3 regions of the Streptomyces sp. B3I8 genome follow, and region 2 is predicted to be linked to each of the others. Evidence: riboswitches for the same ligand, from Rfam matches in the RefSeq annotation. Region 2 holds a riboswitch; each other region holds the start of a gene.
What was found. A riboswitch is a leader RNA that binds a small molecule or an ion and turns the genes downstream of it on or off. The one in region 2 is predicted to bind thiamine pyrophosphate.

Region 1: another riboswitch for thiamine pyrophosphate. It lies ahead of thiO (glycine oxidase ThiO); the one in region 2 lies ahead of thiC (phosphomethylpyrimidine synthase ThiC).
Region 3: another riboswitch for thiamine pyrophosphate. It lies ahead of QFZ64_RS25185 (thiamine ABC transporter substrate binding subunit); the one in region 2 lies ahead of thiC (phosphomethylpyrimidine synthase ThiC).

Annotation. Positions count from the first base shown of each region.
Region 1 covers NZ_JAUSYN010000002.1:1,678,833-1,682,099, reverse strand. The annotation lists gene QFZ64_RS09750 (thiazole synthase) at 1-164, opposite strand, end outside; gene thiS (sulfur carrier protein ThiS) at 167-382, opposite strand; gene thiO (glycine oxidase ThiO) at 379-1,611, opposite strand; TPP riboswitch at 1,609-1,719, opposite strand; gene QFZ64_RS09735 (hypothetical protein) at 1,772-2,113, shown strand; gene QFZ64_RS09730 (NAD(P)/FAD-dependent oxidoreductase) at 2,314-3,267, shown strand, end outside.
Region 2 covers NZ_JAUSYN010000002.1:3,489,593-3,492,859, forward strand. The annotation lists gene thiC (phosphomethylpyrimidine synthase ThiC) at 1-1,629, opposite strand, end outside; TPP riboswitch at 1,622-1,777, opposite strand; gene QFZ64_RS17620 (YibE/F family protein) at 1,849-3,267, shown strand, end outside.
Region 3 covers NZ_JAUSYN010000002.1:5,155,700-5,158,966, forward strand. The annotation lists gene QFZ64_RS25175 (phosphatidate cytidylyltransferase) at 1-38, shown strand, start outside; gene rlmN (23S rRNA (adenine(2503)-C(2))-methyltransferase RlmN) at 211-1,323, shown strand; TPP riboswitch at 1,366-1,473, shown strand; gene QFZ64_RS25185 (thiamine ABC transporter substrate binding subunit) at 1,583-2,644, shown strand; gene QFZ64_RS25190 (iron ABC transporter permease) at 2,782-3,267, shown strand, end outside.

The DNA of each region.
Region 1 (3,267 bases), 1.8 Mb from region 2:
CCCCGTACGGAGGGGTCCACGCGCCGCATCGCGACCGTCGTCAGCTCGGTCCCGGAGGCGACCAGGGCGCGCTCCAGGACGTCGAGGCTGGGCGCCCCGCCGGTGCCCATGATCAGACGGGACGACAGCGTCGTACCGCCGAGGACGAAGGGATCGTCGGCCATGGTCAGCCTCCTTGGACGGCGGTGAGGACCTCGACGCGGTCGCCCTCGGCGAGCGGCGTGGCCTGCCACTGGCCGCGCGGGACGACGGTCTCGTTGAGCGCGGCGGCGACCCCGGAGGGAGCGGTCGTCAGTGTGCGCACCAGGGCGTCGAGGGGGGTACCGGCGGCCACCTCGCGCGGCTCGCCGTTGACGGAGACGGTGACGGTCACGTGGCTCATGCCGGCTGCTCCGAGAGGGCGGGGGAGAGGGACCGGGTGCGGGCGCCGAAGCGCCGGGGACTGAAGGGACGGGCCTCCTCCGGCAGCACCCCGGTGGTCAGGACGTCCGCCATGACGTCACCGGTGACCGGGGTGAGCAGGACGCCGTTGCGGTAGTGCCCGGTGGCCAGCAGCAGCCCGTCCAGGCCGGTGGGGCCGAGCAGCGGCGCGTTGTCGGGGGAGCCGGGGCGCAGCCCGGCGCGGGTCTCGGTGAGCGGCAGCTCGGTGATGCCGGGGACGAGCTCGTGCGCGTCGCGCAGCAGTTCGTACACCCCGCCCGCGGTCACCGTGGTGTCCCAGCCCAGCTCCTCGCTGGTCGCGCCGAGGACCAGCTCGCCGTTCTCGCGCGGCACCAGGTAGACGTGGCTGCCGCGGACCACGGCCCGCACCGTACGGCTCAGGAAGGGCGCGTACCGCTTCGGCACGGTCAGTCGCACCACCTGCCCCTTCACCGGCCGCACCGGCGGCAGGACGGCGTCGGGCACGCCCGCGAGCCGCCCGCTGGCGCTGCCCGCGGCGAGCACCACCTGCCCGGCGGTGAACGCGGTGCCGTCGCCGGTGACCACGCCCGTGGCCCGGTCCCCGGCCACCGTGAGCCGCTCGGCGCACGCCCGGTGGAACACCACCCCGGCCCGCTCGCAGGCCACGACGAGGGCCGCGGCCAGCCGGCGCGGGTCGATCTGGTGGTCGCCGTCGACCCGCAGCCCGCCGCGCACGCCCGGCGCGAGCAGCGGTTCGAGCCGGCGGCACTCCCGCCCGCTGAGCCATTCCGAGGCAAGGCCCGAACGCCCCTGGAGGGCGTGCAGGTCGCGCAGGTGGGCCCGGTCGTCGGCGTCGAGCGCGACGGCGAGCGTGCCGCAGCGGCGGTAGCCGAGGTCGTGGCCGGTGACCTCGGTCAGCTCGGCGGCGAAGTCGGGGTAGCGGCGGGCGGACTCCAGGTTGAGCGCGAGCAACGTCTGCTCGCCGTGGTGCAGTTCGGTGACGGCGGCCAGCATCCCGGCCGCCACCTGAGCGGCTCCGCCGCCGGGTTCGGGGTCCAGCACGGTGACGGACAGTCCGCGTCCGGCGGTCCGCCAGGCGGTGACCAGTCCGATGAGCCCGCCGCCGACGACCAGGACGTCGGGGCTGTGCCCCGCGCCGCCCGCCGCCCCGTTCGAAAGCCTCTGCGGCCCTTGCGATGCACGCGACATGGGCGTCCAGCTCCTCCCTTCGCCGGCATGACCCGGATCAGGTTCGTACGGTCGGAGGCCGCAGCCTCCCTCTCAGCCCGGTACGCCCGGGCTCCCGCGGGTGCTTTACGGTGGCCACCCTAGTCCTTCGCCCCCCGACCCCCACAGGGAGCCCCGCACCATGACGCCCTCGCTCGACGGACTCGTCCTCGCCCCGGTGGCCGACCAGGCGCCGGGGCAGGTGGGTACCCGTACCCGTTTCTCGTACCACGAGAAGGACGGCGAGATCTGGGCCGAGTACGCGGGCGGCGACGTGGTCCGCGGCCACCTCGTGGGCACCCGCGCGGGCGACCGGCTCGACTTCCGCTACGTGCAGCTCAAGCACGACGGCAGCACCTCCTCGGGGCACTGCCTCTCCCGCGTCGTCGCGCTGCCCGACGGGCGCGTGCGTCTGGAGGAGAGCTGGGAATGGGAGTCCCAGGAGGGCAGCGGAACGAGCGTCGTCGAGCAGATTCCCGGCTGAGGCGGGTGCCCGGGCGGGAACGCTTATCGAGAGACGGCGTCGGCATGACGGCATCGGCATGACGGCATCGGCATGACGGCATCGGCATGGCGACATCGAAGGCGGGCAACCGCTGTGGACACTGTGGACTTCGAGGTGAACAGGTGAGCGAGCAGGCGCGGGGACCGGCGGAGCGGCGGGCCGTGATCGTGGGCGCGGGGATGGCGGGCGTGCAGACCGCGGTCGCCCTGCGCGAACAGGGGTTCACCGGACCCGTGACCCTGATCGGCGCGGAACCGCACCAGCCCTACGACCGGCCGCCGCTGTCCAAGGCGGTCCTGCTCGGCAAGGCGGAGGGCTCCGCCTTCGACATCGACTTCGAGGCCCTCGGCATCACACTCCGACTCGGCCGCGAGGTCCTCGGGGTGCGCCCCGGCGACCACGTGCTGGACACCGCCGACGGCCCCGAGCCCTACGACGTCCTCGTCCTCGCCACCGGTGCCGAGCCGGTCCTGCTGCCGGGCACCGAGGGCGTGCCCGGGGTGCACCTGCTGCGCACCCTGGACGACGCCGAACGGCTGCGCCCGGTGCTCGCGGGCGGGCACGACCTCGTGGTCGTCGGCGCCGGCTGGATCGGCGCCGAGTTCGCCACGGCCGCGCGCGAGGCGGGGTGCGAGGTGACCGTCGTGGAGGCCGCCGGCCGGCCGCTCGCCGAGGCACTGCCGGCCGAGGTCGCCGCGCCGATGGCCCACTGGTACGCCGAGAGCGGCGCCGTCCTGCGCACGCACGCCCGCGTGGCCCGCGTCGAGCCCGGCGCGGTCGTCCTCGACGACGGCGTGCGGCTGCCGGCCGGGGCGGTCGTCGTCGGCATCGGCGCCCGGCCCGCCACGGGCTGGCTCGCGGGGTCCGGGATCGCGCTCGGCGCGCACGGCGAGGTGCTCGCCGACGACCACCTGCGCGCCTCCGTGCCCGACGTGTACGCGGTCGGCGACTGCGCGTCCTTCCCGTCGGCGCGGTACGGGGAGCGGCTGCTCGTGCACCACTGGGACAACGCGCTGCAGGGACCCCGGACGGTGGCCGCGCACATCGTCGGGGAGGCGGCGGCCCCGTACGACGCGGCCCCCTACGACCCGGTGCCGTACTTCTGGTCGGAGCAGTTCGGGCGGTTCGTGCAG
Region 2 (3,267 bases):
GAACTCACGGGCCGTGTCCGGGTCGAGGGCCAGGTTGAACTGGTCCTCCCAGCGGAACTCGAAACGTGCGTCGGACAGCGCGTCGTCCCACTCCTGCGCACCGGGGTGCCCCTTGGCGAGGTCGGCTGCGTGGGCGGCGATCTTGTAGGTGATGACGCCGGTCTTGACGTCGTCACGGTTGGGCAGGCCCAAGTGCTCCTTGGGCGTGACGTAGCAGAGCATGGCCGTGCCCCACCAGGCGATCATCGCGGCACCGATGCCGGAGGTGATGTGGTCGTACGCCGGAGCGACGTCCGTCGTCAGCGGGCCGAGTGTATAGAACGGAGCTTCATCGCAGATCTCCTGCTGAAGGTCGATGTTCTCCTTGATCTTGTGCATCGGGACGTGTCCCGGGCCCTCGATCATCGTCTGTACCTGGAAACGCCTGGCGATCCGGTTGAGTTCCCCGAGCGTGCGCAGTTCCGCGAACTGCGCCTCGTCGTTGGCGTCCGCGATGGAACCGGGCCGCAGGCCGTCGCCGAGGGAGTACGTCACGTCGTAGGCGGCGAGAATCTCGCAGAGCTCCTCGAAGTGCTCGTAGAGGAACGACTCCTTGTGGTGGGCCAGGCACCAGGCGGCCATGATGGAGCCGCCGCGCGAGACGATGCCGGTCTTGCGGTTCGCGGTGAGCGGCACATGGGCGAGGCGCACCCCGGCGTGCACGGTCATGTAGTCCACGCCCTGCTCGGCCTGTTCGACGACCGTGTCCTTGTAGACCTCCCAGGTCAGCTCCTCCGCCCTGCCGTCGACCTTCTCGAGGGCCTGGTAGAGGGGGACCGTGCCGATGGGCACGGGGGAGTTGCGCAGCACCCACTCGCGCGTGGTGTGGATGTTGCGTCCCGTGGACAGGTCCATGACCGTGTCGGCACCCCAGCGGGTCGCCCAGGTCATCTTCTCGACCTCCTCCTCGATGGAGGAGGTGACGGCGGAGTTGCCGATGTTGGCGTTGACCTTCACCAGGAACCGCTTGCCGATGATCATCGGCTCGATCTCCGGGTGGTTGACGTTCACCGGCAGCACCGCGCGCCCCGCCGCGATCTCCTCACGCACGACTTCCGGGGAGACGTTCTCCCGGATGGCCACGAACTCCATCTCGGGGGTGATCTCTCCCCGCTGTGCATAGGCGAGTTGGGTCACTGGCGTTCCGTCCCGGCCGCGGCGCGGCTGGCGGGGCCGTCCGGGAAAGACCGCGTCGAGGTTGCGCAGCCCCCCGCGCGGCGAGGTGTGCTTGATCCCGTCGTCCTCGGGCCGGACCGGACGTCCCGCGTACTCCTGGGTGTCGCCCCGGGCGGTGATCCAGTTCTCGCGCAGCGCCGCGAGACCCCTGCGGACATCGGTCCCAACAGTGGGGTCGGTGTACGGGCCCGAGGTGTCGTACAGCGTGACCGACTTCCCGTTGGTGAGGTGCACCTGGCGGACCGGCACGCGCAGATCGGGGCGCGAACCCTCAACGTACGCCTTGTGCCAGCCGATGGACGTTCCGGCCTCCTCGCCGTGGGACGTCCCGCCGGGGTTCCTCTCGGAGTCCCCGACAGAGCCCACACTGACGTTCTGTGCGGAGGCAGGCGTGCGTGTGTCCTTGATGGTCATGAGACCTACTCCCTACGCCGGCATTACCCGGTAACAGGTTCAGCGGTCGACGCAGCGAGGTCCGCCGGCGATGTTCCACGTGAAACATCGCCTCTGCGGAGGTCAGCGCCCTCTCAGCCCGGTGCTCCGAGCTCCCGCGTGTACTAAGGCGCTTTTACGCTAACGCCTGCGTGGCAGGACTGAACAGTGGGCCCCTGCTGTTCTTGCGATGATGCGTCGGTGACCACGCCCTCTCAGCACCCGCATCACCCTCCCCATCAGCACTCGCCACACGAGCAGCCTCCGTCTCGGCCGGACAACTCCCAGGGGAGTGCCGGCCACTCCCACAGCCACGGCCACGGACCGGCGGCGCCCGCCTCGCAGCGGCTGCGGAAGGTCATCACCGCCGTCCTCGTCCCGTTCGCCGTCGCGGTGGTCGCGGGGCTGGTCGTGCTCTGGCCCGGCGGTGTTCCGTCGCACGAGCGCACCGGCGTCGGCTTCGACCGCCAGACGCAGCAGGCCACGGTGACCAAGGTGGTCCGGGTGGACTGCGCGGCCGTGGGCGCCGTGGGTGGTACGGGCACGGGCGGCCCGGGTGCGGACGGGACGTCCGCCGACGGCGCCTCGGCCGACGGCGGCACCCCGGGTTCCGGCGCGGGGGACTCCGGTGCGTGCAAGAAGGCCACGGTCCGCGTCGACACGGGCAAGGACAAGGGCCGCACCTTCACCGAGTTCGTCCAGCCGGACCAGTCGCGGCAACTGGACCAGGGCGAGAAGGTCGTGGTCTCCTACGAGCCCTCCGCACCGAAGAACCTGCAGTACTCGGTCACCGATGTGAAGCGCACCCTGCCCATGGCGCTGCTCGCGGGCATCTTCGCCGTCGCCGTGGTGGTCGTGGGCCGGATGCGGGGCCTGGCCGCCCTGATCTCGCTGGCCGTCAGCTTCCTGCTGCTGTCGTTCTTCATCCTGCCGGCGATACTGCAGGGCTCGAACCCGCTGGCGGTGGCGGTGGTGGGGTCGAGCGCCATCATGCTGATCGCCCTGTACATGTGTCACGGCCTCACGGCCCGCACCTCCGTCGCGGTGCTCGGCACGCTGATCTCGCTGGGGCTGATCGGTGCTCTCGGCTCGCTGTTCATCGGGTGGGCCGCACTCACCGGGAACACCGACGACAGCACCGGCCTGATCCACGGTCTCTATCCGGACATCGACATGAGCGGCCTGCTGCTGGCCGGGGTCATCATCGGTTCACTCGGGGTGCTCGACGACGTGACGGTGACCCAGACGTCCGCCGTCTGGGAACTGCACGAGGCGAACCCCGTCATGGGCCGCAGGGCGTTGTACCGCGCGGGCATACGGATCGGTCGCGATCACATCGCCTCGGTCGTCAACACCCTGGTCCTGGCCTACGCGGGTGCGGCTTTGCCCTTGCTGCTGCTCTTCTCCGTCGCGCGGAGCGATGTGGGGACGGTCGCCACCAGCGAGCTGGTCGCCGAAGAGATCGTGCGCACGCTGGTCGGTTCCATCGGCCTGGTCGCCTCGGTGCCCGTGACCACCGCCCTGGCCGCGCTGGTGGTCTCCGCGGACCGCCCGGGCGGGGCGGGCCGGGCGACGACACCGCACGGGGGCGAACAGCCGGCCGCCCGAGTCGGCGGGGGG
Region 3 (3,267 bases), 1.7 Mb from region 2:
TGTGGTTGCTGCTGGTGGCCTTCGTCGGCTCGGGTTGACGGCGAGCAGGTACTCTGGAAGGGCTCGCGGCGTGTGCCGCGAGCCCTTCCGGTTTGTCCCCGGCCCTCACGAGGGCCGTCCCCCGAGAGTTCCTGGCGTCGGCAACGTCATGCCGTCCTCCCCGCGCAGGCGGGTGGCCAGGGCCCTGTCGTCTTGAGGAGTCACCCGACCGTGGCACGTCCAGCCCCCGGCGAACTCACCTTCGCCGCACCGCGCGGAGCGCAGCGGCCGCCGCGGCATCTCGCCGACCTGTCGCCCGCCGAGCGCAAGGAGGCCGTCGCCGCGATCGGCGAGAAGCCGTTCCGCGCCAAGCAGCTCTCCCAGCACTACTTCGCGCGGTACGCGCACGACCCGCAGGAGTGGACGGACATCCCCGCCGCCTCCCGCCCCCGGCTGCGGGAGGCGCTGCTGCCGGAGCTGATGACGGTCGTCCGGCATCTGTCGACCGACCAGGACACCACCCGCAAGACGCTGTGGCGGCTGTTCGACGGCACGCTCGTCGAGTCGGTGCTGATGCGCTACCCGGACCGGGTGACCATGTGCATCAGCTCGCAGGCGGGCTGCGGCATGAACTGCCCCTTCTGCGCCACCGGGCAGGCGGGCCTGGACCGCAACCTGTCGACCGCCGAGATCGTGCACCAGATCGTCGACGGCATGCGCGCCCTGCGCGACGGCGAGATCCCCGGCGGCCCGGCCCGGCTGTCGAACATCGTCTTCATGGGCATGGGCGAACCGCTCGCCAACTACAACCGGGTCGTCGCCGCGATCCGCCGCCTCACCGATCCCGAGCCGGACGGCCTCGGGCTGTCCCAGCGCGGCATCACCGTCTCCACGGTCGGCCTCGTCCCGGCGATCCACCGGTTCACCGACGAGGGCTTCAAGTGCCGGCTCGCGATCTCCCTGCACGCCCCCGACGACGAACTGCGTGACACCCTCGTCCCCGTCAACACGCGGTGGAAGGTGCGCGAGGTCCTCGACGCCGGCTTCGAGTACACGGCCAGGTCAGGGCGGCGGCTGTCCATCGAGTACGCCCTCATCCGCGACATCAACGACCAGGCGTGGCGCGGCGACCGGCTCGGCCGGCTGCTCAAGGGCCGCCCGGTTCACGTCAATCTGATCCCGCTCAACCCGACGCCCGGCTCGAAGTGGACCGCCTCGCGGCCCGAGGACGAGAAGGCGTTCGTCGAGGCGATCGCCGCCCACGGTGTTCCGGTGACCGTCCGGGACACCCGTGGCCAGGAGATCGACGGCGCCTGCGGTCAGCTCGCGGCCACCGAACGGTAGGCTTACGGACAGACGGTAGTCTTTTCAGCCATACACATCTTCATATTCCGACAGGGGAGCGCCACAGCGCTGAGAGTGCGGCAACCGGGCCGCAGACCCTCTGAACCTCGCCCAGGTCATTCTGGGTAGGGAGATCGGTCGTCACTCGAGCTGTTGCGCCCTGTCCGGGCCCGCCGCCGCCCCACGGGCGGGTCGGGTCCGGACAGGGCCGCGTCTTCTCCTGGTCCACTCCAGGAGGAATCCAGTGCACACCAAGAGCATGGTGGCCGTCGTCGTCGGCCTCGGCCTTCTCACGCTGTCCGCGTGCGGCTCGTCGTCCGGAGGCGGCGACTCCGCGTCCGGCGGCTCCAGGACCGTCACCCTCGTCAGCCACGACTCGTGGGCCGTCTCCAAGAACGTGCTCAAGGACTTCGAGAAGAAGTCCGGCTACAAGGTCAAGGTCCTCAAGGACGGCGACGCCGGGCAGGCCGTCAACAAGGCGATCCTCACCAAGGACAACCCGCAGGGCGACGTCTTCTTCGGCGTCGACAACACCCTGCTCTCCCGCGCCCTCGACAACGGCCTGTTCCAGCCCTACGAGGCCAAGGGGCTCGACAAGGTCGGCGCCGCCTACCGGCTCGACGGCAAGCACCGGGTCACGCCCATCGACTACGGCGACATCTGCGTCAACTACGACAAGGCGTACTTCCGGGCGCACAAGCTGGCCCCGCCCACCTCCTTCGCCGACCTCGCCGACCCGCGCTACAAGAACCTCCTCGTCACCGAGAACGCCGCGACCTCCTCGCCCGGCCTCGGCTTCCTCCTCGGCACCGCCGCCCAGTACGGCGACGGCCGGCAGGACTACTGGAAGAAGCTCAAGGCCAACGGCGTCAAGGTCGTCGACGGCTGGGAGCAGGCATACAACGAGGAGTTCTCCGGTTCGGCCGGCGGCAAGAAGGCCAAGGGGGACCGCCCGCTCGTCGTGTCCTACGCCTCCTCCCCGCCCGCCGAGGTCGTCTACGCCGACCCGCAGCCCAAGACCGCCCCCACCGGCGTCGCCGACGGCACCTGCTTCCGGCAGATCGAGTTCGCCGGGCTGCTGAACCACGCCCACAACACCAAGGGCGGCAAGGCACTCCTGGACTTCCTGCTCACCAAGGAGTTCCAGCAGGACATGCCGCTCAACATGTTCGTCTACCCGGTCGTCGACGGCGCCACGGTGCCCGAGGCGTTCGCCGAGTTCGGGCCCGCCGCCAAGAACCCGAAGACCATGGCACCCGGTCAAATCGCCGACCACCGCGACGAGTGGGTCAAGTCGTGGACCTCGCTCGTACTGAAGTGACCAAGGCGACCGGCGCGACCGACGCGGCAGCGGCGACCGGCGCGACCGGGGCGGGTGACGCGACTCCCGCGGCACCCGCCCCGGGCCGCCGGGACCACCGCGACCGCCGTCGGCGTGCCGCGGCGCGGCTCGGCCTGATGGCCACGCCCGTCGCGTTCTTCGCGGTGTTCTTCGCCTACCCGGTCACCGCGATCGTCGCCCGCGGCCTGCGGACGGAAGGCGGCTGGCAGCTCGGCCGGATCGCGGACGTCCTCGGGCAGTCCGACATCCGGCACGTGCTGTGGTTCACCACCTGGCAGGCGCTCGCCTCCACCGCGCTCACCCTGGTGATCGCGCTCCCCGGCGCATATGTCTTCGCGCGCTTCGACTTCCCCGGCCGGAACGTCCTGCGCGCGGTGGTGACCGTGCCGTTCGTGCTGCCGACCGTCGTCGTCGGCACCGCGTTCCTCGCCCTCGTCGGCCGAGGGGGACTCCTCGACGAGCTGTGGGGCCTGCGGCTGGACACCACCGTGTGGGCGATCCTGCTCGCGCACGTCTTCTTCAACTACGCCGTCGTCGTACGCACCGTCGGCGGCCTGTGGGGACAGCTCGACCCCCGCCAGGAGGAGGCCGCACGCATGCTC